3 regions of the Paenibacillus sp. 23TSA30-6 genome follow, and region 1 is predicted to be linked to each of the others. Evidence: riboswitches for the same ligand, from Rfam matches in the RefSeq annotation. Region 1 holds a riboswitch; each other region holds the start of a gene.
What was found. Region 1 has a riboswitch for cyclic di-AMP ahead of E0698_RS21815 (C40 family peptidase). Riboswitches for the same ligand answer to the same signal wherever they lie in the genome.
Positions count from the first base shown of each region.

Region 2: linked by a shared signal. The riboswitch ahead of E0698_RS18755 (3D domain-containing protein) and the one ahead of E0698_RS21815 (C40 family peptidase) in region 1 are both predicted to bind cyclic di-AMP.
Region 3: linked by a shared signal. The riboswitch ahead of E0698_RS01685 (hypothetical protein) and the one ahead of E0698_RS21815 (C40 family peptidase) in region 1 are both predicted to bind cyclic di-AMP.

Region 1 is NZ_SLTL01000030.1:45,321-52,542, reverse strand. Features, by position in the region: gene motA (flagellar motor stator protein MotA) at 1-131, opposite strand, end outside; gene E0698_RS21830 (hypothetical protein) at 319-612, shown strand; gene E0698_RS21825 (4a-hydroxytetrahydrobiopterin dehydratase) at 732-1,031, shown strand; gene E0698_RS21820 (GNAT family N-acetyltransferase) at 1,107-1,613, opposite strand; gene E0698_RS21815 (C40 family peptidase) at 1,919-2,419, opposite strand; cyclic di-AMP (ydaO/yuaA leader) riboswitch at 2,425-2,562, opposite strand; gene E0698_RS21810 (hypothetical protein) at 2,848-3,675, opposite strand; gene E0698_RS21805 (M1 family metallopeptidase) at 3,687-5,699, opposite strand; gene E0698_RS21800 (YwhD family protein) at 5,824-6,330, shown strand; gene E0698_RS21795 (PTS sugar transporter subunit IIA) at 6,785-7,222, shown strand, end outside.
Region 2 is NZ_SLTL01000022.1:8,538-15,759, reverse strand. Features, by position in the region: gene rsmA (16S rRNA (adenine(1518)-N(6)/adenine(1519)-N(6))-dimethyltransferase RsmA) at 1-112, opposite strand, end outside; gene rnmV (ribonuclease M5) at 120-665, opposite strand; gene E0698_RS18755 (3D domain-containing protein) at 813-1,961, opposite strand; cyclic di-AMP (ydaO/yuaA leader) riboswitch at 2,231-2,513, opposite strand; gene E0698_RS18750 (TatD family hydrolase) at 2,715-3,485, opposite strand; gene E0698_RS18745 (HD domain-containing protein) at 3,528-4,811, opposite strand; gene E0698_RS18740 (AbrB/MazE/SpoVT family DNA-binding domain-containing protein) at 5,143-5,397, shown strand; gene rsmI (16S rRNA (cytidine(1402)-2'-O)-methyltransferase) at 5,523-6,404, opposite strand; gene E0698_RS18730 (tRNA1(Val) (adenine(37)-N6)-methyltransferase) at 6,401-7,156, opposite strand.
Region 3 is NZ_SLTL01000001.1:321,011-328,232, reverse strand. Features, by position in the region: gene E0698_RS01710 (Nramp family divalent metal transporter) at 1-41, shown strand, start outside; gene kdpC (potassium-transporting ATPase subunit KdpC) at 138-866, opposite strand; gene kdpB (potassium-transporting ATPase subunit KdpB) at 925-2,955, opposite strand; gene kdpA (potassium-transporting ATPase subunit KdpA) at 3,008-4,684, opposite strand; gene kdpF (K(+)-transporting ATPase subunit F) at 4,835-4,909, opposite strand; gene E0698_RS01685 (hypothetical protein) at 5,125-5,520, opposite strand; cyclic di-AMP (ydaO/yuaA leader) riboswitch at 5,635-5,810, opposite strand; gene E0698_RS01680 (hypothetical protein) at 5,984-6,151, opposite strand; gene E0698_RS01675 (glutathione peroxidase) at 6,275-6,751, shown strand; tRNA gene E0698_RS01670 (tRNA-Leu) at 6,902-6,984, opposite strand.

The DNA.
Region 1 (7,222 bases):
GTTCCGACAAAAATAATCATGTAAGCAGCGGGATTGTTGACCAAGTTGATCACTGGCGCGCCTTTGAGAATCATCCCGACGACCAATGACATAATCCCGAGTACAAGTCCGATAATGGTTGAAATTTGCATGATACACCTCATCCATGAGAATAGATTTTGAATCCTTTCATGCCGCCGGGGTCGTCCTTGCCCCAGGCACGTCATTACAAGACGGATTATAGTATTTATCGACAAAACTCTCTTTTTTGTTAAGTACGAATTTCCGGTATAATAAGGTGATTATCTAATGAATGGTGGAAGAATTGGAGGAAATGGCATGGGAGTGAAGCACGGACGGGAGTATGAACAAATTTTGAACGATTTGACAGAGGCTGTGGGACACATTCCGGATAGCTATGAATTTTTCGAAATGGAAGCAGAAGATTGGGACAGGCTGGACCCGGCAGGGCGTCAGGAAGTCAATGAAGCGCTGGCTGAAGACCTGTTTTATGCGCTGGGTACAGAGCCCGTTATCGCTGTGGGCAGCGGCGTTGTCATCTATGAACCGGAGCAGCACCGTATCTATGTGCTCATTGGGGATGAGGAGCTAACGTCGGTACCTTTGATTTGAACAGGTCCGTCTTATGGATTTATCAACGGGGCCGTGGTAATATGGACACCACTATATCGTAGTTTTGGTCGCATTCAAGCGGCTGAAAGGCTTCCGTATAAAAGGGGAGGAGTCGTAACATGCCTTTTACACAAGAAGAGATTGAAGCACATCTGGAGAAGCTGGAGGGCTGGGAACTGGAGGAAGGACGCTGGATTGTCCGCAAATATAATTTTTCCAGTTTTATGAAAGGGATTGCATTCGTGGATGAAGTTGCTGCTATATCGGAAGCATTTAATCATCATCCATTCATTACGATTGATTATAAGACCGTGACCCTGCGCTTAACCTCCTGGGATGACGGTGGCATTATGGCCGTAGATATTAAGGAAGCCCAACAATATAATGAAGCTTTTGAGAAAATGCGTAGCAGTCATTGAGCTGATCATGGTCTGCCATATGATAAAAGCGCCTTCGATATACAACAATGCCGTTGTATGCCGAAGGCGCTTTTATCATTGAACATGAGGCTGGGGGTCAGGATGATATACCATACAATGAAACGGCTTTTTGCCATCGGGAGTCTGACGTTCATAGGTATCCGTAATCTCAAATCCGGCTGCCTTGTAAGCCCGAATGGCGCGCCCATTCCAGGTCAGTACCTCCAGATCAATTTCATTCTCCGGGTTGCGTCGTCTGGCTTCCTCGGCAATGGCACGGACAAAATCGGCGCCTCTGCCATGTCCACATAATTGGGGGTGCATTCCCAGACCCAGCCGGGTCACTCCAATCATCGGGAAATATTGAGCAAATCCGGTTAGCGTGTTCTCGTCATCCAGTACAGCAACATATTGCTCTTGGCGAAGCGTGGGGCTTCCAAATTCGACTTCAAGTGCCTTCATTTGTTCCCAAGGTAGCCAGCCGTATATGTTGTAGGGTGGATCATAGCGCCACTCACATATCGCAGCCGCCTGCTGTTCGTCCATCGGTACGATCCGGTAGTTAGATATTGAGGCCGGCATGTCTCCCCATCCTCCTTTTACAAGTACTTAAACCATTAACAACAGATTGTAGACAAGTTGCAGGGGATTGGCAAGCGGTGTTTATTTCATACCCAAGTCGGGTATACATTCAATAAGAAAGCTTTACTGCTCATATGCTCCCCCAGCTGTGACGGTAAAACCGACGATGTTCGCAAAATCTGAAACCTTTTGAGGTGTCAGTTCGTCAGTAACGATAACGTTTCTGATGTTGTGGACATAAAAAACCGCAATTCGATTCCGGCCAGAATCAAATTGCGGCTCAGGGTTAGTTTGCTGTTCGTTAGTTATTCTACGTTGTCGTCATCAGGAGTTTCAGAAGCTACAGCGTGGTAAGCGTCTGTGCTCATAATTCTTTTTGCACCGACATAGCGGTTAGCGTAATAGTTTTCGTCCAGTGAGCTAACAACTACACCACGTGAAGATGAGGAGTGGGCAAATTTCCCTTCACCTACGAAGATACCTACATGGGAAATGCCTCTTCCTGTGGTGTTGAAGAACACCAGGTCACCAGGTCTCATTTCGTCGCGGGATACGGAAGATCCCATTTTGAATTGTGATCCGGATTGATGGGGCAGATTAATTCCTAGTTTGTGATATACATACATTGTGAAGCCGGAGCAATCGAACCCGTCGAGTGTAGTGCCTCCGCTTCTGTAGTTCGTTCCTTTGGCATCTTGGATGACCTGGTCCATCTTAGAGTCTGCAAATGCACTTCCTCCACCGAATGTAAAAGATGTAAAGGCAATGGCGAGACCCATGGCTGCGATCGTTAGCTTCTTCTTCAAAAAAAATATACCCCTTCCAATGCCTGCGAGGTTAGCTTAAGGATTCGGTAGAAGGTTCCCCTATGACCACTCTGTTGCGAGATCAATTCACCCAAACTGGTTCCCCCGCTTCCCAGGTGCCAGGAATTAGGCTTAACTTAAGATGTGCACCTTGGAGAGCAATATTCACGATAACGATGTTTTTAAGGTAAAGGTTACAATAAAGATTACAAAGTTGTTACTATCAGTTCACTGCGATTATTGTAACAAAGTCGGCTGGCTTTGGCAAATGTTTCATCGCAAAAAGTTACAAAAAAATCTGCTCCCTTTATCGCGGGAACAGATTTTGTTAAGAGTATTCAGTTATGTGCCGTTTGCCTGGATATGAATGGAGATGGATAGTTGTCTTTGGACAGCCAGAAATTGTTCGGGAGGAACGGAGTGAAGGTTCAACCTCTGCCGGAGATATCGGTATGCCATAGTCGGTACTGTGAACTGATGTGCCATAGCCTGACCAGACTGGTAACAAAATGATACGTTTGCTGGAGAATGAGTGCCAGCATACCAGTCCAAATCATCGCCATGGTGCCGAATAGACCAAGGACGAGCAGTACACCTGCACCGAGCAGAAGCGAAATACCGATAGCCGGGAGGATTTGGCGAAAGAAGGCAAGCAGCGACGATTGTATGGCGTGACCACCTACGGTGCCTAGCTGCATGTACAGGATGCACTGGCGGATGAACCAGCCATAAGCAATCCAACCGATGGCATAGGGCAGCACATGCAGGAGATAGGCGGGAGATTGCAGCGCCCCTGCCACGATAGGGTAGAGCTTAGGCACCACCCAGAAAGCAGGGAGCAGCAGGAGTCCAAGCTCGATGACGTAATAGATCAGCGATGACAAGCCATGACGTTTCATTCCGCGGAAAAAGGACAGACTCTGTGGCTCGGTCGCATGGGTGTGCAGACTTTGGTATATTCCCGCCCGGATGAAGGGGGTAATCAGTGTACGCAGCACCGTTGCCCCCAGTAGTATCCACAGATACATATGAACCTCTTGGTTGTCCGTCAGGGCAATCTGGCTCTCCATCCAAAACAACGTCTGTCCCAGTTCATTTTGACCCTGATCGGGGTAGCGCAGCAGCAGGGGAGTAACGGCGGATTGTACCAGCCGATAGAGAAAAACGCCCCATAGCAGTCGATACAGAAACAAAATGATGACAATATAAAATTGTATGCGCACAAGCGCCCAGCCTTCTTTTATAACAGTACGCATCTATAGACACCTCACCATGACAGACTTCCAAGCAGTGTCTCCAGCAGCTTGGTTACACTTATGCTCCAACGGGTCTGGGTTTTTTCGTTCAGTTCGGCCTTCAGGTTGTTGTTGATATGCTTGTTCTCCAGCGCAATCGTGTACAGCGGATCAACAATCACATGGGAGACCGGAGATGCGCTTTTTAGTCGATAGGTGGTGCTTTTGCCCGTTCCGTCCCATGCCTTAAATATCGTTGTGCCGTCCTTGAAGGTAAATTGAACAGGGACCTTGGGATAATCCGCCCCTTTTTTGCTGAGTGTAATGGTTGCTTCGTATCCATTGGCCAGCTTGCGGTTCGTAATGCGATCCACTGAAAAATCCGCCATCTGGCCGTCGTATACATATTGTTCAAAATAGTGGCTCCACGAACGTCCGGTGACTCTTTCGACGATACGCTGAAAATTCTGCGAGGATGGATGCTTGAATCGGTAGGTCTGGACGTAGGTACGCATAATGCGATCCATTTTTTTCGCGCCGACCTGTCGTTCAATGCCACGCAGCACCAGTTTGCCCCGAGAATAGGCATTTTGTGCATATTTAGCAGCCGAGCCGTACTTCCAAGACTCACGGTTTAACGGCTGAGGGGATGATACCTGTCCAGACTGTAACGGCAAGTTAGGGACGAGCCCATATTCCTGCTCCATGAGTCGTTCCTCTGCATAAGAGGTAAAGCCTTCATCCAGCCATGGTTCCTCGAATTCGTTGTTTGCCACCATTCCATAGAAATATTGATGCCCAATCTCATGAACGACCGTCCGCTCCAGACTATAGCCGGGATTCGGATTATCCGCCGCTGCAGCCGTAATGAGTGTGGGATACTCCATGCCGCCCGCGCCGCTGCCTGCTTTGGGTGGTACAACGATGGACAGGGTCGAGTATGGATAAGGCCCGTACCACTTGCTGTAATAGGAAAGAGCGGCCTTGGCTGCGCTCATATAGCGTCCCTTGAGCTCCTTGTGCGATGGGTCGAGATACAGCTTGATTTTGACACCCGGCACCTCAGCAGAGGAAAATGGTTCTTCTGCGGCTACAAAATTCGGTGAAGCGGCCCATGCAAAGTCGTGCACGTCATCGGCATAGAATTGATATATTTTTTGTCCATTTTGCCGGACTGCTCCACGGGTGGGAAATCCGGTTGCAGCCACGATGTGTGTTTCAGGCACTCGAATCCGCACACTGTAAATTCCGAAATCTGCGTAAAACTCGGAGTTTCCATGATACTGATGCAGATTCCAGCCTTCCTCGGCGCGTCCGCGCTGTCCTGCGGTTTCGTAGACGCTGAGTTTGGGAAACCACTGACCTGCCATGACAAAATCATCTGTTGCGCCCATACGTGCGAAGATGGCGGGTAGCTTTACCTCAAACTTCATATATAATGTAATGCTTTCACCGCCTCGGACCGGCTTGGGGAGACGTACCTTCATGAGCGAGCGGTCGTTCACGTTACCGTCATCCGGCTGTACGTATTGAGTCCTGTGCATGAGGGATAAACCGTCTTCCGTTTTAAGTTCAGTTAGTGTCATGGAGCCAAAGCCGTTCTTGGGCATGGTGTCGCCGCGCAGCTTGCCCCCGGATTCCTTCATGAAGGTGGTTTCCATGGAAGAGAAGGCATTGGGGTACAGATGCAGGTACAGATCGTTCACGGTTTTGGTGCCCGGATGCTTCCATGTAAGCGTCTCGGTGCCCCGCAAAACCTGTCCTTCTTCCAGAGACACGTCAATGTGGTATTCCACCACACGCTTGCTAAGAATCTCCGAAGCAGGCTGTGGAGGACTTTTGGGTACGTCAGGCAGGATATTTGCCCCCAGGGGCTTGCCCATGTTTGGCGCAAGCGCAGACTTCGACTGGGAATCGTACATCGGTTTGCCCAAGGATTGCGAATTCGACTCGGATTGAGGCTGCCAGGCAAACCATAACGTCCCTGCGAGGAGACCGAGGGCTAGTGTAGACAATAAAACGATTTTGGTGCGTGCTGGGGTCATACAATGGATACCTCCCGTTGACAAGCATCTACAGCATGTATATGTTTGCTTTCGGGAGATTATTAGTTAAAATATTTATAGTGTAGAATGAGTGTCAAGACGGAAAATGGAGGCTTAGTGACGCATGAGTGAAAATCAACCGGACGGCAAAAAACAGATTGCACTGAACATTGTCAGTGGCAAGAGTAAACATAAGGGCTTCGGCGCAGGTTCAATCGACCTGAACAGCATGTCCCCGGTCATTATTGACCGCGGCGAGGCAAAAATTGATGTCGGTGCCATGCATGCCAAAAGTAAAGTAGAACGCGGGATTAAGTTTTCTACCAATAAAGAGGATGTACCGAACGGACGCCAGGTATGGCTGGTATGGGTAGCCGTGGACCGCACACCCGAAGGGCGTGTGTACGGTGGAGCGACTGCCTGTGAGATGCTGATTGACGACGAAGCCAAACGCGGCTGGAAAATCCTCGCCGATCACGTCAACCGAATGGACTACGCGCTCAAGCGCCGTTTTATGCTGGATGATCTCGGCAGCGAGGATAAAGCAGCGCTCAAAAGCCTGCTGATCTCGCATAACGAGGAATGGTGGGACGCTTCGCCTGAGGAATTGAAGCAGGTGCTGGAAGGGTAATAACTTTGGTTAGAGGCAGTTTTTCCATATTGGGGGGGAACTGCCTGCACAACGCACCTTTATTCCTTTGGATATTATCTATTGTGATCATACCTCTTCTGCCTATGAGTTGGTACAACTATGCATTGAAGCAAAGACAAGGTGAAGATTTTATTAAACGGTTAAAAGACGGCTTCTGAATGGATCAGGAGTCGTCTTTTTGTGCCTAGCAGCTTCTTCTATTTACATATTTCAGATATGCGTTAATAGTAGAAGAAAGCTGAAGCATATGTGTGGTTATTTGATTGATAGCGCCTTGACATCATAGAAAGGCATTCACTATAATTCAAATAGAAATCGGTTCCAAAACCCGGTTTTTATTTATTTCTTTTATGGAACCGGTTCCCAAAAGGGTGTAGTTAAGTCTTATTCACTGTTTATGAATGTAATCTGTAAATAAGGTGGCGTTAGTAGAATGTTTAAATGGTTGAAAAAGAAAGCAACTCCACGTGTTGAAGAATTCGACATCGCAGCGCCAATTAAAGGACAAATTGTTTCCCTTGCAGAGGTTCCAGATCCTGCGTTTTCTACGAAGGCAATGGGGGACGGTATCGCTATTCATCCGTCTGAAGGAAAGGTTACGGCTCCTTTTACGGGCAAAGTGGTTCATGTGATGGAGAAAAGTAAGCACGCCCTGATACTTGAGCATGAATGCGGTGTACAAGTTTTGGTACATGTCGGGATTAATACGGTTTCTCTCAAAGGACAGGGCTTTAACCCCTATGTCCAAACAGGAGACAACGTTAAAGCAGGGCAATTATTGATGGAATTTGATATGGATTCTATCCAACAGGCCGAATTATCTCTAATTACTCCGGTCATCGTTCCAGACGGGCAAGAGATGATCAGCCAT
Region 2 (7,222 bases), on a different contig from region 1:
TATTTTGATCAATCAGAAAATTTTGTCCCAAACTCTTTTTGAACGAAAACCCGTGCCGCTGAATAATCTCCTTCGTGCGCCGCGGTGTTGCTATATCTTGAATCCCTGTCATACGGATATCACAATCCTTCACTTTCAATTTGTGTCAGCGCACCGGCAAATTCCTCACGGCTGATCTGGAACACAGCGAGCCGTTTATGTAGCTGCTTACCGTTACAATAACCAATCCCCAGCACATTACCCAAAGCCATACGCCGTGCAGCAGCATTGGGGTCGGTGATAAGTCCGGCGTCAATCAGATCGGCCCAATCGATTAGAGGATCAGCCCCTTCTACCGTCGTATGCACCCGTGCGAGAGCGTGTCTGATCGCTTCAGGCGAGGCATTCTCTACGCCAATATCCCCTTTGCGCGTCGCTTCCGCTTCTGGTATAAAGGCCTGCTTGCAACCGGGCACCTTGGAGGCGATAATTTTGCGGATGCGCTCCCCTGCATGATCGGGATCGGTCAAAATAATGACACCCCGCCGCTCCTGTGCCAACGCAATTTTGCGCAACGTCATTTTATTGATGGCGGAGCCGCCCGTTTCTATCGTATCCGCCTCGACAGCACGGCGAATAGCCACCGTATCATCCCGACCCTCTACTACGATCACTTCCTTGATCATTTGCGTCTCCCTCCACTACTACACAGTCAGCTATATTCATCTTTCCCTACTTTTGAAAACAAAATAAGAAGAGGATATCCTCTTCTTAGCATGGCATAACTATGATGTTAATAGTATCGCATTGACCCAAACATATACAACACGTTTTTAGTTCATTTCAGGCTTCACTGGTCCAATCACATATACGGTTTTTCCGTGCTTCCGACCAAACTGATTGGCTTGACTCAAACTCTCATAATACACATCGATTTTGTGGCCTTTAATCGCGCCACCGGTATCCTCCGCACGGCGGAAGCCCACCCCTTCAATATATACCCACCAGCCGATTGGAATCACACTCGGATCGACAGCGATGGTGCGTCCTTCCGTGACACGCGTGCCGGATGCGGTACGTGTACCGATCCCTGGCTCCTGTGACGAATACGCCGTCATGGAGACGTTTTGTAATACTTTGTTATATTTGAAATTCACACCTGCTTTACGGACAGCATTGTCCGAACTAACCCGTGTTGCCTTAACGGCATCTTCAGGACCGACGGAAGCAGCCAGAACGACCGGCTTTTTCTTCGTTCCTACCGCAATCACCTTATCCACACGATTCTGTGCGACTTCCTTGTTTACCAGCTGCTTGGATACCAATTTTCCGTCATGGTATACCTTTTGAACATGCTGGACCACAACACCCGTTTTACCGCTTTGGATGACCCGATTATCACCTTTATAGAGACTTGGATCGGCCGTTTTGATGACCTGATAAGGTACCTGTTGCTTCTGTTCGACCTGCTGTTTCTTCACACGGATGATTTTTATGTCCATGTTAGACGAAACAGAAGCATCCAGAGCAGGGTAAACTTTATCATTTGACGATAATTTATAGCCCGAGGTGCGAATGGCACCCTCTACTGTATTTTCTGTTGTGTACAATTTTTTCGTCTCGTTGGCTAAGGATACTTTGACCTGATTGGCATGTTTGATAACTACGCGATCCCCATCCTGAACTGCTCCGTTCAGCGGCATCGAAACCGTATCATGCGGCTGAAGTGAAATCGAATGCTCTTTGAGCAAATCTTGGAGCTGGGATTCCCGGGTTTCTACCGCAGATGCCTTACCGTCGATGACAAAAAAGACCTGTTTTTTAGATTGAGTGTACACCAGAATTGAAATCATAATCGTTAGTGCGATTAGAAAAATAGCAACCAAAGCAGCCTGGCGCACATTTTCTTGCTTCCAACGCAATACGTAAGACATGCTGGATGAGCGTGACTCATGGGTCTCCTGTTTTTGGAAAATTCCCATTTCCTCCGTCCTCCTTACATAGCCCGCCGTCTGGAGTAAGACATAGTTGAGATTGACGTGACTATAACAGATTTTCTACAAGACAAGCCCGTACTGCGACTGTCCTGCACCATGTACCCGTCTTCGCGGCATGCTGTCCTCCCCTGTTTAATCACAGTATGATGACAGATTTTCTTTTATTCACAACAAAAAAAGCCAAAGAAAGAGACTAGAGAGCTCTTTCGTGGCTTCCGACATGTGCGAATATGCGGAAAAATCATGCACGAGATGGCTTCTCTCTTGTTACGCTTACGGGGTTAGCTGTCGGGTTCGGACGTAGAGAGACGCCCTAGCTTGGGTCAACCGCTCATGGCGGTCGCCTTCACATTCACCCCGAAGACCCAGAAAGAAATCGAAATACGGCCCCTCCACCTGTTCAATCCCATCCGGGAAAGGAATCTAGGTCGAGCCGGCTGGCGGAAGAGACGTTCCCTTCTTGCCCATACACCGGACGTACTGTAAGCCATATCGGTTCCCCCGTTCCCTGTAAAAGGGACTCAGCGAGACTGGTTCATGAAATGAGCTGTTGGTGTTTACATTCAAACAACAATTCACTGAAAAGATGATATCCTGTTTCTATGCATGTTGTAAAGCAGGTTTCAAGTACATTTTCTACAATATTAGGTTAAAATATTGTAATATTCTCGAGTTTCCTGCAACAAATTCATGATTAGCTTCGTCTATCTCATTATTTTGATTGATTTCTTCACTTTTTTACTTAATGTCAAATCGTTCCAAGGCATTTTGGGTCGTTATTGACACTAATTCCTCCACCGCTAATCCCTTGATTTGGGCAGCCGCCTCTGCGACCAGTCCCACATGTGCGGACTCATTTCGCTTCCCGCGGAACGGATGCGGTGTCAGGTAGGGCGCATCCGTTTCAATGAGCAGACGGTCCAGCGGCACCTGTGCCAGTACCTCCTTTGGCTGCTTGGCATTTTTGAACGTTATCGGCCCGCCAAAGGAGAGGTGAAAGCCCATATCCAGCACCATTTTAGCCGTCTCCCAGCTCCCGGAAAAGGAGTGCATCACTCCGCCTACCTCACTCGCTTTTTCTTCACGCAAAATCTTAACAATATCTTCATGCGCATCCCGGTTATGGATGACAATAGGCATGTTCAGCTCACGAGCCAGTCCAATCTGGTTGCGTAGCACCCGATGCTGTACATCCTTCGGCGACGTGTCCCAATAATAATCCAGGCCAATCTCTCCGATCGCCACGACTTTTTTATGACTGCATAACGATGCAATCCATTCCAGATCCCCCTCCTGCATCGTGATCGCATCCTGTGGATGCCATCCAATTGCCGCATAAATAAAATCATACGTTTCGGCCAATTTCATGGTAGACGGAATGGTCTCACGGTTAAATCCGATATTAATCATGCGGGTCACTCCCGATTCGACAGCGCGTGCTATAACTTCTTCGCGGTCTTCGTCAAATTGCGGCGCATCCAAATGAGTGTGAGTGTCGAATAAATTCAAGTTTTTTTGTCTCCTTTATTACTTTATTTGGCATATAATTGTCTATTGTTTGACAAAATAATTCCTTATTTCGGCAGGAAGCTTGTCCTTTACCCCATCCAATTTGTTTTGGGGATAATACATGTGATATTTTCCCCGGTGAATGCCGCTAATGGAGCGCACAATTTCCGACACTTCGGAAATTTCTCTCACTTCTCCTTTACGTCCCAGCAGTAAAATCTGGTTGTCCGTCGAACCACCCTGCCGAAACACATCATAAGGAAGATCCGTCGGAAAATCAATTTCCAGATCATATTCCGGATGCAGACCAGCCAGCTCCAGCGCTGTCCGAATGTTGTCAATGGTATCTGTATCCATATTTTCGATCTCTACATATTTATACAGCTTGCGATCCATAAAACGGGTACTCAAATCACTTAAAATCTCGTCCTTTTCCCGTTTCCACTGACTGAACACTGTCTGAATCAAAGACTCATCGAGCATCAAATATTGTTCCACCGTAAGCTCTCCCCGAAAGAGGTCTGGCAATGGCTCCAGCAGAAAACTAAACTCATATCCGTTTCTAAATAGCTCCTTCGCCCGCTTGAAAATTTTACGTAATAAAATTTCCGAGCTGCGCGTCACAGGGTGAAAATAAATTTGCCAATACATCTGATAGCGCGACATCAGATAATCCTCTACAGCATGCATGCCTGACTCCTTCACAACAATTCTTCCATTATGAGGACGCAGCAGCCGTAAAATACGATCCAGATCTATGGTGCCATAATTGACGCCTGTTGAGTGCGCATCCCGCAGCAAATAATCCATACGGTCCGCATCCAGTGGGCTTGTGACCAGGTTTACGACAATCGGCTTGTCGTACGTTTTGGCAATTACTGCAGCCACCTTCGCAGGAAGCTCCTCATCGACTTGCCGCAGCACAGCGTTAATCTCTGTATTCCCCAATACAATCCGGCATGTCCAATCCTCGTGATTCATATGAAAGGCTTCTTCTATAGAATGGGAAAACGGGCCATGCCCCACATCATGCAACAAAGCTGCACACAATGCGACTAAACTTTCTTCCTTCGGCCAATCGGAAAATTCATCGCGTTCAAATTGGGAAATAATACGCCGTGTAATTTCGTACACACCTAGCGAATGCGAAAAACGACTATGCTCCGCTCCATGAAACGTAAGATAAGATGTACCCAACTGCCGAATACGACGCAAGCGTTGGAACTCTGGAGTATTGATCAAACGCCATATCACTGTATCCTGAACATGGATATAGTTATGTACCGGGTCCTTAAAAACTTTTTCTTCACTGAGTGGCTGGTGCAAGATATCAACTCCTTTAATATTCTGAATAATGGATTAAGATACAATAAAATCCTAAACGATTCCCTTCATTCGACATTGTTTGTCGTAATATGTCGAATTATAGATTTTCGGCATTTCCAAATCGACAAATGGCTTAAATCATCAATAAAATAAGGTAATGCACACGCATCATGCTCTTTATTCTAAATACTTTTGCATAATTAATCTGTTAGCTCATTTTTAAGGTTGACTGTTTTGGGAATCGTTGGTATAGTAAATATCAGAAAAGAGAAAAATTTGTCGAATCATGACACTTATATTATTTTGAACGGCGAGAGGAGCCTGATTTATTATGATGAAATCCACTGGTATTGTAAGAAAAGTTGACGAGCTCGGACGTGTTGTTATTCCAATCGAATTGCGCCGCACATTGGGTATTGGCGAAAAAGACGCTTTGGAAATTTATGTTGATGGCGAACGCATTATGCTCAAAAAATACGAGCCTGCTTGTATCTTCTGCGGCAACGCCGAGAACGTAATTTACTTCAAAGGAAAAATTGTTTGCCAAGATTGCATCTCAGAAATTCCAACACCTGTGACAAACTAAGATTTTTAGTATATAATAGACTTATAAGAGATTGTTAATTCTAACCTTTTTCATATATACTCCTTGTTGCCTTCCACGGTTTGAACCCAACCGTTGGAAGGCCCTTTTTTTGTTTCGGGAAGTTTTCATAAAAGCGCGTTATATACATCCCTTTTGGAAATGGAGCGGTCGGTAGCTGTACACTTCATAGCGTCCTTGCGTGTCAGCCCTTCTGTCTCATAATGCGCAACGTGGGCCTCCAAAGATAAGGACTGCCACCATGCCTGTCGCTCCTCTTCCTCTTCTGCTTCGTTTTTCCCTTCAACTACCAGGCAATATTCACCAAGCGGTGGATGCTCCTCCAGTCTGGCAAGGCATTGCTCCGCCGTTCCTCGTATCCATTCCTCATGCAGCTTGGTCAACTCACGTGCAAGCACCACTCTGCGTTCCCCCAGTGTTTCCTTCAATACCGTCAATGTCCGTGCAATACGATGAGGCGATTCATAAAACAGGATCGTGCCGTGAGATACCTGAAATGACTGTAGCAGCTTCTCCAGATCCTTTTTCTCCCGTGGAGGGAATCCGGCAAATGTAAATCTTTCCGTATTCAGTCCGGAGGCAATCAAAGCTGATAAGGCTGCGTTCGCCCCAGGAATAGGAATAACGCTAATTCCCACTTCCAACGCCAGCTTGACCAGATCCGAACCCGGGTCCGAAATGGCCGGCAGACCTGCATCGCTAACCAATGCTAAATTTTTTCCCTCCATTATATAACGTATCAGCTCAGGCCCACTGGCAGCTTTATTATGTTCATGATAGCTGAATAGCATTTCCGGCGTGATGTCAAAATGTGTGAGCAGTTTGCGCGTCTGCCGCGTGTCCTCCGCCGCTATAATACTGCACGATTTTAAGGTGTTAATCGCCCTAAAGGTCATATCGTCCAGATTACCAATCGGTGTTGCAACGAGATACAGCTTACCCCGTTCTTCTCCGCTGGTTATAAAACTTTTTTGCACCGCTGCCTTCACAGTAAATCCCCCTTGCTTACTTCTCCATAGATATCCCTTATTTCCTGAGTATAATTCCCATTCTCCTGATATACAATGAGCGGGGGCAAGAGACGAACCTCCGGCTTACCATCACATAGCGCCTCGATGAGCACCATATTCGCCTCCATATGAGCTCGTGGGTGGACAAACCGAATCCGTTTCGGCTCCAATCTGTTGGCACGCATCAGTGTTATAATCTCACCTAGCCGTTGCGGGCGATGAACCATCGACACTTTTCCACCATTACGGACAAGCCGTGTACACGCCTGAATGACCTCTTCCAGTGTACAATGCACCTCATGGCGCGCAATCGCCTGATGAGGGTTTAACTTGATATCACTGCCGTTTAGCGGCATATAGGGGGGATTTACCGTAATTGCATCATATACACCATGCCCCGTGATTTGAACCAGCTCGCGCAGATCCCCTTCCCGAATCTGAATCGCTGCCTCCAGTCCATTTAGGGTGACGCTGCGTCTAGCCATATCAGCCAAGCGCGGTTGGATCTCAATTCCTTCGATAGCCGCTTTAGTTCGTGTCGTTAGCAGCAGGGGGACGACCCCGTTGCCTGTACACAGATCCAAAATCTTTCCACGCTGCGGAATACCAGCAAACCGTGCCAGCAAAACCGCATCCATGGAAAAGCTGAACACCTCATCACTTTGGATAATACGCAAATTGTGTGACAATAGATCGTCAATTCGTTCAGACTTCTGTTCATTTTCGTACATAGCGGTCTCCCATCCTTTTACCCCAAATCGTTCTGAAACCATACTTCCTTACAAAAAAGCCGTAGG
Region 3 (7,222 bases), on a different contig from region 1:
TGAATGTGGTGCTCATCGTACAAATGATTTCAGGTCATTGAGAGGCAAACAACACTTTAAAATCAAGAAAAAGGTATCCCCTTGGCTTATTGCAACCCGGGATACCTTTTTTTAATTACCCTAATCCATCGTCCAACTTACCGCTTGTCAGGCTGTGCCTGCGTTTGCGCTTCAAGCGCGAGGTTCAGCTTGAGCACGTTCACACGTGGTTCACCGAACACCCCGGCACTGCGGCCTTCGGTCTGCTCCTGTACCATTGCCTTCAGCTTACCCTGTGTAATACCCGTCAAGCCACTAATACGCGGGATCTGAGCCAATGCCGCCTGTGGCGAGATATGCGGGTCCAGACCGGAGCCGGAGTTTGTAATCAGGTCCACCGGAACCTGACTGATTGGTACATCCGGATTATTTTTCTGCCAATCCGCTATCGAATCCTTGACCCTCTGTATTAAGGCCGGATTGGACGGTGCGTAGTTACTGGAGCCTGAACCAGCCCCATTATAATCAATGCTCGATACCCGCCCCTGAAAAAACGCCGGATTGGCAAAGGACTGCCCGATCAGCTCGGAGCCGACTACCTGACCCTCTGCATTACGAAGCATACTGCCGTTCGCCTGCTGCGGAAACAATACCTGTGCCACGCCCGTGCTAACCAGCGGGTAAGCGAGACCGCACAGCAGAATCATCAGCACCGAGGTGCGCAAGGCCACTCCTATAATGGTGCCTCCCCGCATCTCTTCTCTCTCCGGCTGTCCATTCGGCACAGCATCCGTCTCTGGACGCTTGTTATTCCCCTGCCCGGCAGACCCGACTTTTTCGTGTGCAGCAAATCTGCGTCCGGACATCATCCGATAAAAGCCACTCATGTTGCTCATCCTTTCTGCTTCCATTCAGTATCCGAAATGCACACCTTCACAGGCTGCGTTAAATCCACAAATGCACCAGCAAATCAATGGCCTTAATGCCGACAAACGGCACCACCATACCGCCCAAACCGTAAATCAGCAAATTCCGTCCCAGCAGACGATCCGAACTCATGGGCTTATACTTCACGCCCTTCATGGCCAGCGGGATCAGAAGCGGAATAATAACAGCATTGAAGATCAGCGCCGACAAAATAGCAGATAGCGGAGAACCAAGCCCCATCACGTTTAATGCGCTCATTTGCGGAATCGCCAGCATGAACATCGCCGGAATAATGGCAAAATATTTGGCAACATCGTTTGCGATACTGAACGTTGTCAAAGCACCTCGTGTCATAAGCAACTGCTTGCCGATAGCGACCACCTCAATAATTTTGGACGGATCGGAATCCAGGTCTACCATATTGGCGGCTTCCTTGGCCGCGATCGTACCACTGTTCATGGCCAGCCCGACGTCAGCCTGTGCTAACGCAGGAGCATCATTCGTACCGTCTCCGGTCATGGCAACAAGCTTGCCCAGCTCCTGCTCACGGCGGATGACTGCGATTTTGTCCTCCGGCTTGCTTTCAGCCACAAAATCATCCACACCCGCTTCCCGTGCAATTGTCGCGGCTGTCAGCGGATTATCCCCGGTACACATGATCGTGCGTATGCCCATTTCCCGGAGCTGATCGAATCGCTCCTTCATGCCCGGCTTCACCGTGTCCTTCAAATAAATAATGCCATATATCCGATCATCCAGCGCGACAGCCAGCGGCGTACCTCCTTCAGAGGCCACCTGATTCGCTTTTTCCTCCAGATCGGCTGGAACGCTGCCGTTTTGCGATAGTACCCACTGCCGGACAGAGTCCACCGCGCCCTTACGTACCTTTTGTCCATCAGCCAGATCCAGACCGCTCATCCGGGTTTCCGCCTTGAACTCGATAAAGGTCCCGCCTGCTGCCAAGGATTCATCCAGCGTGTGCTCCTGCTTACGCATCAGCTCCAGAACTGAGCGCCCCTCAGGCGTCTCATCCTTCATCGAACTCATCGCAGCCCACTTCACTAACTCTGTCTCCTCTACGCCGCCTACAGGCACGAATTGGCTCGCCATCCGGTTACCGAAGGTGATTGTCCCTGTTTTGTCCAAAATCATCGTGTTGATGTCCCCGGATGCTTCTACTGCCTTGCCTGACATGGCCAGCACGTTAAACTGGGTGACCCGGTCCATACCGGCAATCCCGATGGCTGACAACAGTCCTCCAATCGTTGTAGGAATCAGGCAGACCAGCAACGAGATCAGCACGGGAACAGGCAGGTCAATGTTAAAATGACGGGCAATCGGTGCCAGCGTCACCACCACGATCAGAAAAATAATCGTCAAGCTGATCAACAGGGTATTCAGCGCAATTTCGTTCGGCGTCTTTTGCCGCTGTGCGCCTTCCACGAGCGAAATCATTTTATCTATGAACGTCTCACCCGGCTCTGTCGTAATCCGCACCTTAATTCGGTCACTGACCACGCGCGTCCCGCCGGTTACCGAGCAAAAATCACCACCTGATTCCTTGATCACTGGAGCCGATTCTCCCGTAATCGCCGATTCATCCACTGAGGCAAGACCTTCAATCACCTCACCATCGCTCGGAATCATGTCGCCCTGGGACACCATCACAATGTCACCTTTGCGCAGCTCGGTCGAGCTGACCACCTGAATCTCATCCCCGACAAGCTTGTTGGCTTGTGTATCCTGCTTAGATTTTTTCAAAGAGGCAGCTTGTGCTTTACCCCGACCCTCTGCGAGCGCTTCAGCAAAGTTAGCAAAGAGCAACGTGAACAACAGGATGATAAAAACAGCCAGGTTAAAGCCCATTTCATTACCCGTTCCAAAATAACCGGGAAACAGAAGCATGAGCAGCACAACCAATGTGCCGATCTCCACGACGAACATGACAGGATTTTTCATCATGATCATCGGATTTAATTTCATAAAGCTATCCTTGATCGCATGCTTTAAGATGCTTTTGTCCAGCATGCGTTTGCGTTGTTCCTTCATGATCAAGCACCCCGTTCATCCATTCTCATTTTCTTCTTCATGTTCATCTTCTTCACATGGTCAGAAATTCAGCCACAGGTCCCAATACGATGACGGGCAAGAAGGTCAAAGCACCAATCAGCAGCACAACCCCGATCAGAATCGCCCCAAACAGCTTGTTGTCCGTACGAAGTGTGCCCGTCGTCACTGGAGTCGGTGCTTTGGCATTCAATGAAGCCGCTACAGCTAACAGTGCAACAATCGATACATATCGTCCGAAGAACATAACAATCCCTGTTGTCGCGTTCCAGAATACGTTGTTATCCGTAAGACCTTCAAATCCCGAACCGTTATTAGCCGCAGATGACGCATATTCATATAACACCTGAGTCAACCCGTGATATCCGGGGTTTGTGACCGCATCGTATCCCCAATGACTCATAAAAGCGAGCGCAGTCGGCACCAGAATGAGAAACGGATGTACCAAAATGGCAATCGCGATCAGCTTCATTTCCTTGCCTTCAATTTTCCTGCCCATAAATTCCGGGGTCCTGCCGACCATCAATCCACATATAAACACACCCAGAATCGCATACATCAGCATATTCATCAGCCCGACGCCCTTACCGCCGAAAATGACGTTCAGCATCATTTCACCCAAAGCAGCCATACCGCCCAGCGGGGTCAGCGTATCGTGCATATTATTCACCGAGCCAGTGGTTGCCGCCGTCGTTACAGCCGTGAACAACACCGATTGTCCAATGCCGAAGCGAACCTCTTTCCCTTCCATGCTTCCCTGAGAAGCATCCACACCCAGTGCATGAATCAACGGATTGCCCGTTTTCTCCGACACATACGTAATGGATAGGAAGACGAGGAACAATACCATCATGGAGCTAAAAATAATCCAGCCCTGCTTGCGATTACGGGCGAACAGTCCAAAGGTATACGGCAGCGAAGCCGGCATCACCCACATCGCCAAAATTTCCAGCACATTCGTCCAGGGATTTGGATTTTCAAAAGGATGCGCCGAGTTGGCCCCATAGAAACCGCCCCCGTTCGTGCCCAAATGCTTGATCGATTCCATCGAAGCAACGGGTCCCAAAGCAATCTGCTGCTGTGTTCCGCTCAGCGTTGTAATATCCGCCGTAGACTGAAGCGTCTGCGGTACCTTCAGTCCGACCAGCACCAGCGTAAGTACAAAGGCCAATGGAAGAAAAATCCGTATAATCGCTTTGATAAAATCCTGAAAAAAGTTGCCCGTCCCTTCACCGCGCCGCGTCAATCCTCTCATAAAAGCCGCAGCAACCGAAAAACCGGAAGCAGCCGAAGTGAACATCATCATCGTAACGAACGCCATCTGCGTCAAATACGTAAGTCCGCTTTCTCCGCTATAATGCTGGAGATTCGTATTGGTCATAAAGCTGATCACTGTATTAAAAGCAAGTGACGCTTCCATATTGCCATTTCCAGACGGATTAACGGGAAGCAGTCCCTGCAAGCGCAGCAGCACATAGCTGATCGCCACAAGCACGACATTCGTAGCAATGAAGCTCATAACGTACGTGGTCCAACGCATGCTCTCCAGCTTTTTCAATCCTATAACCTTATAAATCAGCTTCTCCGTTCCGCCAAACACCCGATCTGTCCGATTCGGTTCATTTGAGAATACATGATATATATAGGTGCCCACTGGTTTCACCAAGAGCAGCAATATCACAATCACAATTCCAATTTGCAGCAGCTCCATCATCTATTCCCTCCTTCAAAATGCTCCTGCGTTTGGAACAACAGACGGGTTCATAGCACCAGGCGAGTGCACACGTTTGCGAAAACCCGCTGCCTCTGATGTCTCATCCACGATCTGCTGTCCCCCGCCCGCTTGATCCTGTTCACCTGATTAGAACTTTTCAGGATTCAGGAGTGCGTAGATTAAATACACAAACACAATCGCCGTAAGCGTAAGCACAACCATCATCCTTTTCGCCCTCCTTTGGAGGTCTGCGCATCACACCAGCGTACAAACAGCAGTATCACTCCATAACTCACAGCCATCACGAGCAGCATGTATATATCCATCATGTTCATACCCTCCCGTATCGGTCCTCAGATCGTCATTCTTACATCCTCGTAAAATCACCATACAATGAATTCGAAAATATTAATTTATATTATCCATACCGTAAGCGACTATCCGTTCAACAGGAAACCCACCTCTCCATTCAAAGTGTAGATCACATGGTCTGCTCCCAAACCTCGATAAATCCCTTGAGGATTACAGCCTTGTGTAATGACATAGACCGAATCTGATGTCAGCGGCCGGCATATTTGCAGAAAACGGCACGTCAGATTCAAGCTGTTCTCAAACAAATACACGCAGCCAATTTCTTTTTTGGGAAAATTCCATTTTCCTGCTTGCATCGTATTGATGCGCACAATATGCTCCACACCCATTTTTTTGAGCTGTCGTTCCTCCTGAGCGCTATTCGTCAGAACCGCAAACGCCAGTTTTTTGTACATAAGCAATTTCACAAAATTTCTGCCCGATTCATTCGGTGCAGTGACAATGATTAGCCGACCTTCCATCAGTAGCTCCTCTCCCGGTATAAAAAGACAACAAAAAGAAGCCGAAGGAAAAAGGCTTCCTCCGGCTTCTTACGTAACCATGATAAAATAAACCATGGTTGCACACGGCGGTTTGTTGCCTCTCCCTGTACGCTTACGAGGTTAGCTGTCGGATTCGGACGTGAGAGTCGCCCTATTTCTGGCACTTGGCCGGAAAATTCACCCCATGAGACACACGGCCCTCTAAAAGCCGCATAGATCTCGCTTGGTTCCCCCGCTTTTGCAACTGCAAAATTCAGCGCTATAGACAATTCGTTGCTGCTTCATTCACTTAATTTGAAATTACGTCTTGAATCATACACCCGCGCAAGGAACACTGTAAAGCTCACCTGCAGGGTTATAAATCGGCCTTTGGAGCAAAGAAGATGAATAATAGCGCTTACAACTGGAATATCCTTCTCCCAGCTCCTTCAAGCTCGGTTTTTCATCCCTTTTCGAAAATGATGGGCATGTCAATATTGGCGTATGGAGAGCTTTTTGTCCCTTTTTTTTGTAAAAGAGGAAGAAAAACTGCTGTATGCACCTGATAAACGCCGATTGAGCCTGTTTTTACGATGAGAAACACCGCAATTCGCCCCATTTGCAGTGCCATTTGCCGTTTTAAACAAAATACGATTTTACAGTTTCAGACAGTGCAATACATCTATTATAGACTTGCAACCCCTCGTTAAATTGCTTACAATTTAATTGTAAAATAGTAAATAGGAGAGATACCATGACCGTTTATGAATATGATGCACAAACCCTGCAAGGGAAAGAGATTCCGTTGTCCACATACGAAGGAAAAGTTCTGCTTATCGTGAATACAGCCAGCAAATGCGGGCTAACCCCTCAATACAAGGCGCTACAAGAGCTATATGACCAGTACCATGAGCAGGGGCTTGAAATCCTGGGCTTCCCCAGCAACCAGTTTGCCAAGCAAGAGCCGGGTTCCAGCGAGGACATTTCGGAGTTTTGCCAGATTAACTATGGAGTTACGTTCCCGATGTTTGCCAAAACAGATGTCAATGGCGATCAGGCACACCCTTTATTCCGCTACCTCACCCGGACAGCTCCGGGCGTACTAGGCTCCAAAGCGATCAAATGGAATTTTACTAAATTTTTAATTACACGCGAAGGTAACGTATTTAAGCGCTACGCCCCACAGACAACTCCGGATAAACTGGCGGGGGATATAGAGAAGCTCTTGTAGCAAAGCTTACAAGCCACTTCATCACTGTTCACAAGCAGCCGAACCAGGCGGCTGCTCCTGTGGCTAGGAAAAAAGGGATATAACAAAAAAAAGCATCCCTTCACGCCAAAAACGTGTCAGGATGCTTTTTTAACTGTGTCTTGCATGTAATGCGGTCGAGAGGACTCGAACCTCCACGGGCGTACGCCCACTACCCCCTCAAGATAGCGTGTCTGCCATTCCACCACGACCGCAAATTCTAATGTTTTGAGGCAACAGATTTATTATACTCCCTTGTATTCTATTTGTAAACATAAATACAATAATTATTTTTAAAGTCATATAATCTAACATATAAAAGCTATTAAAATATTTAATTTGACATACAAGCATCTTGAGTGTAAATATATATTACATAATATCACTAAAATTTTTCTTAATCCGATTTTTAAAGTCACTTAATATAACATAAAATTATACTCTAAGGAGGCG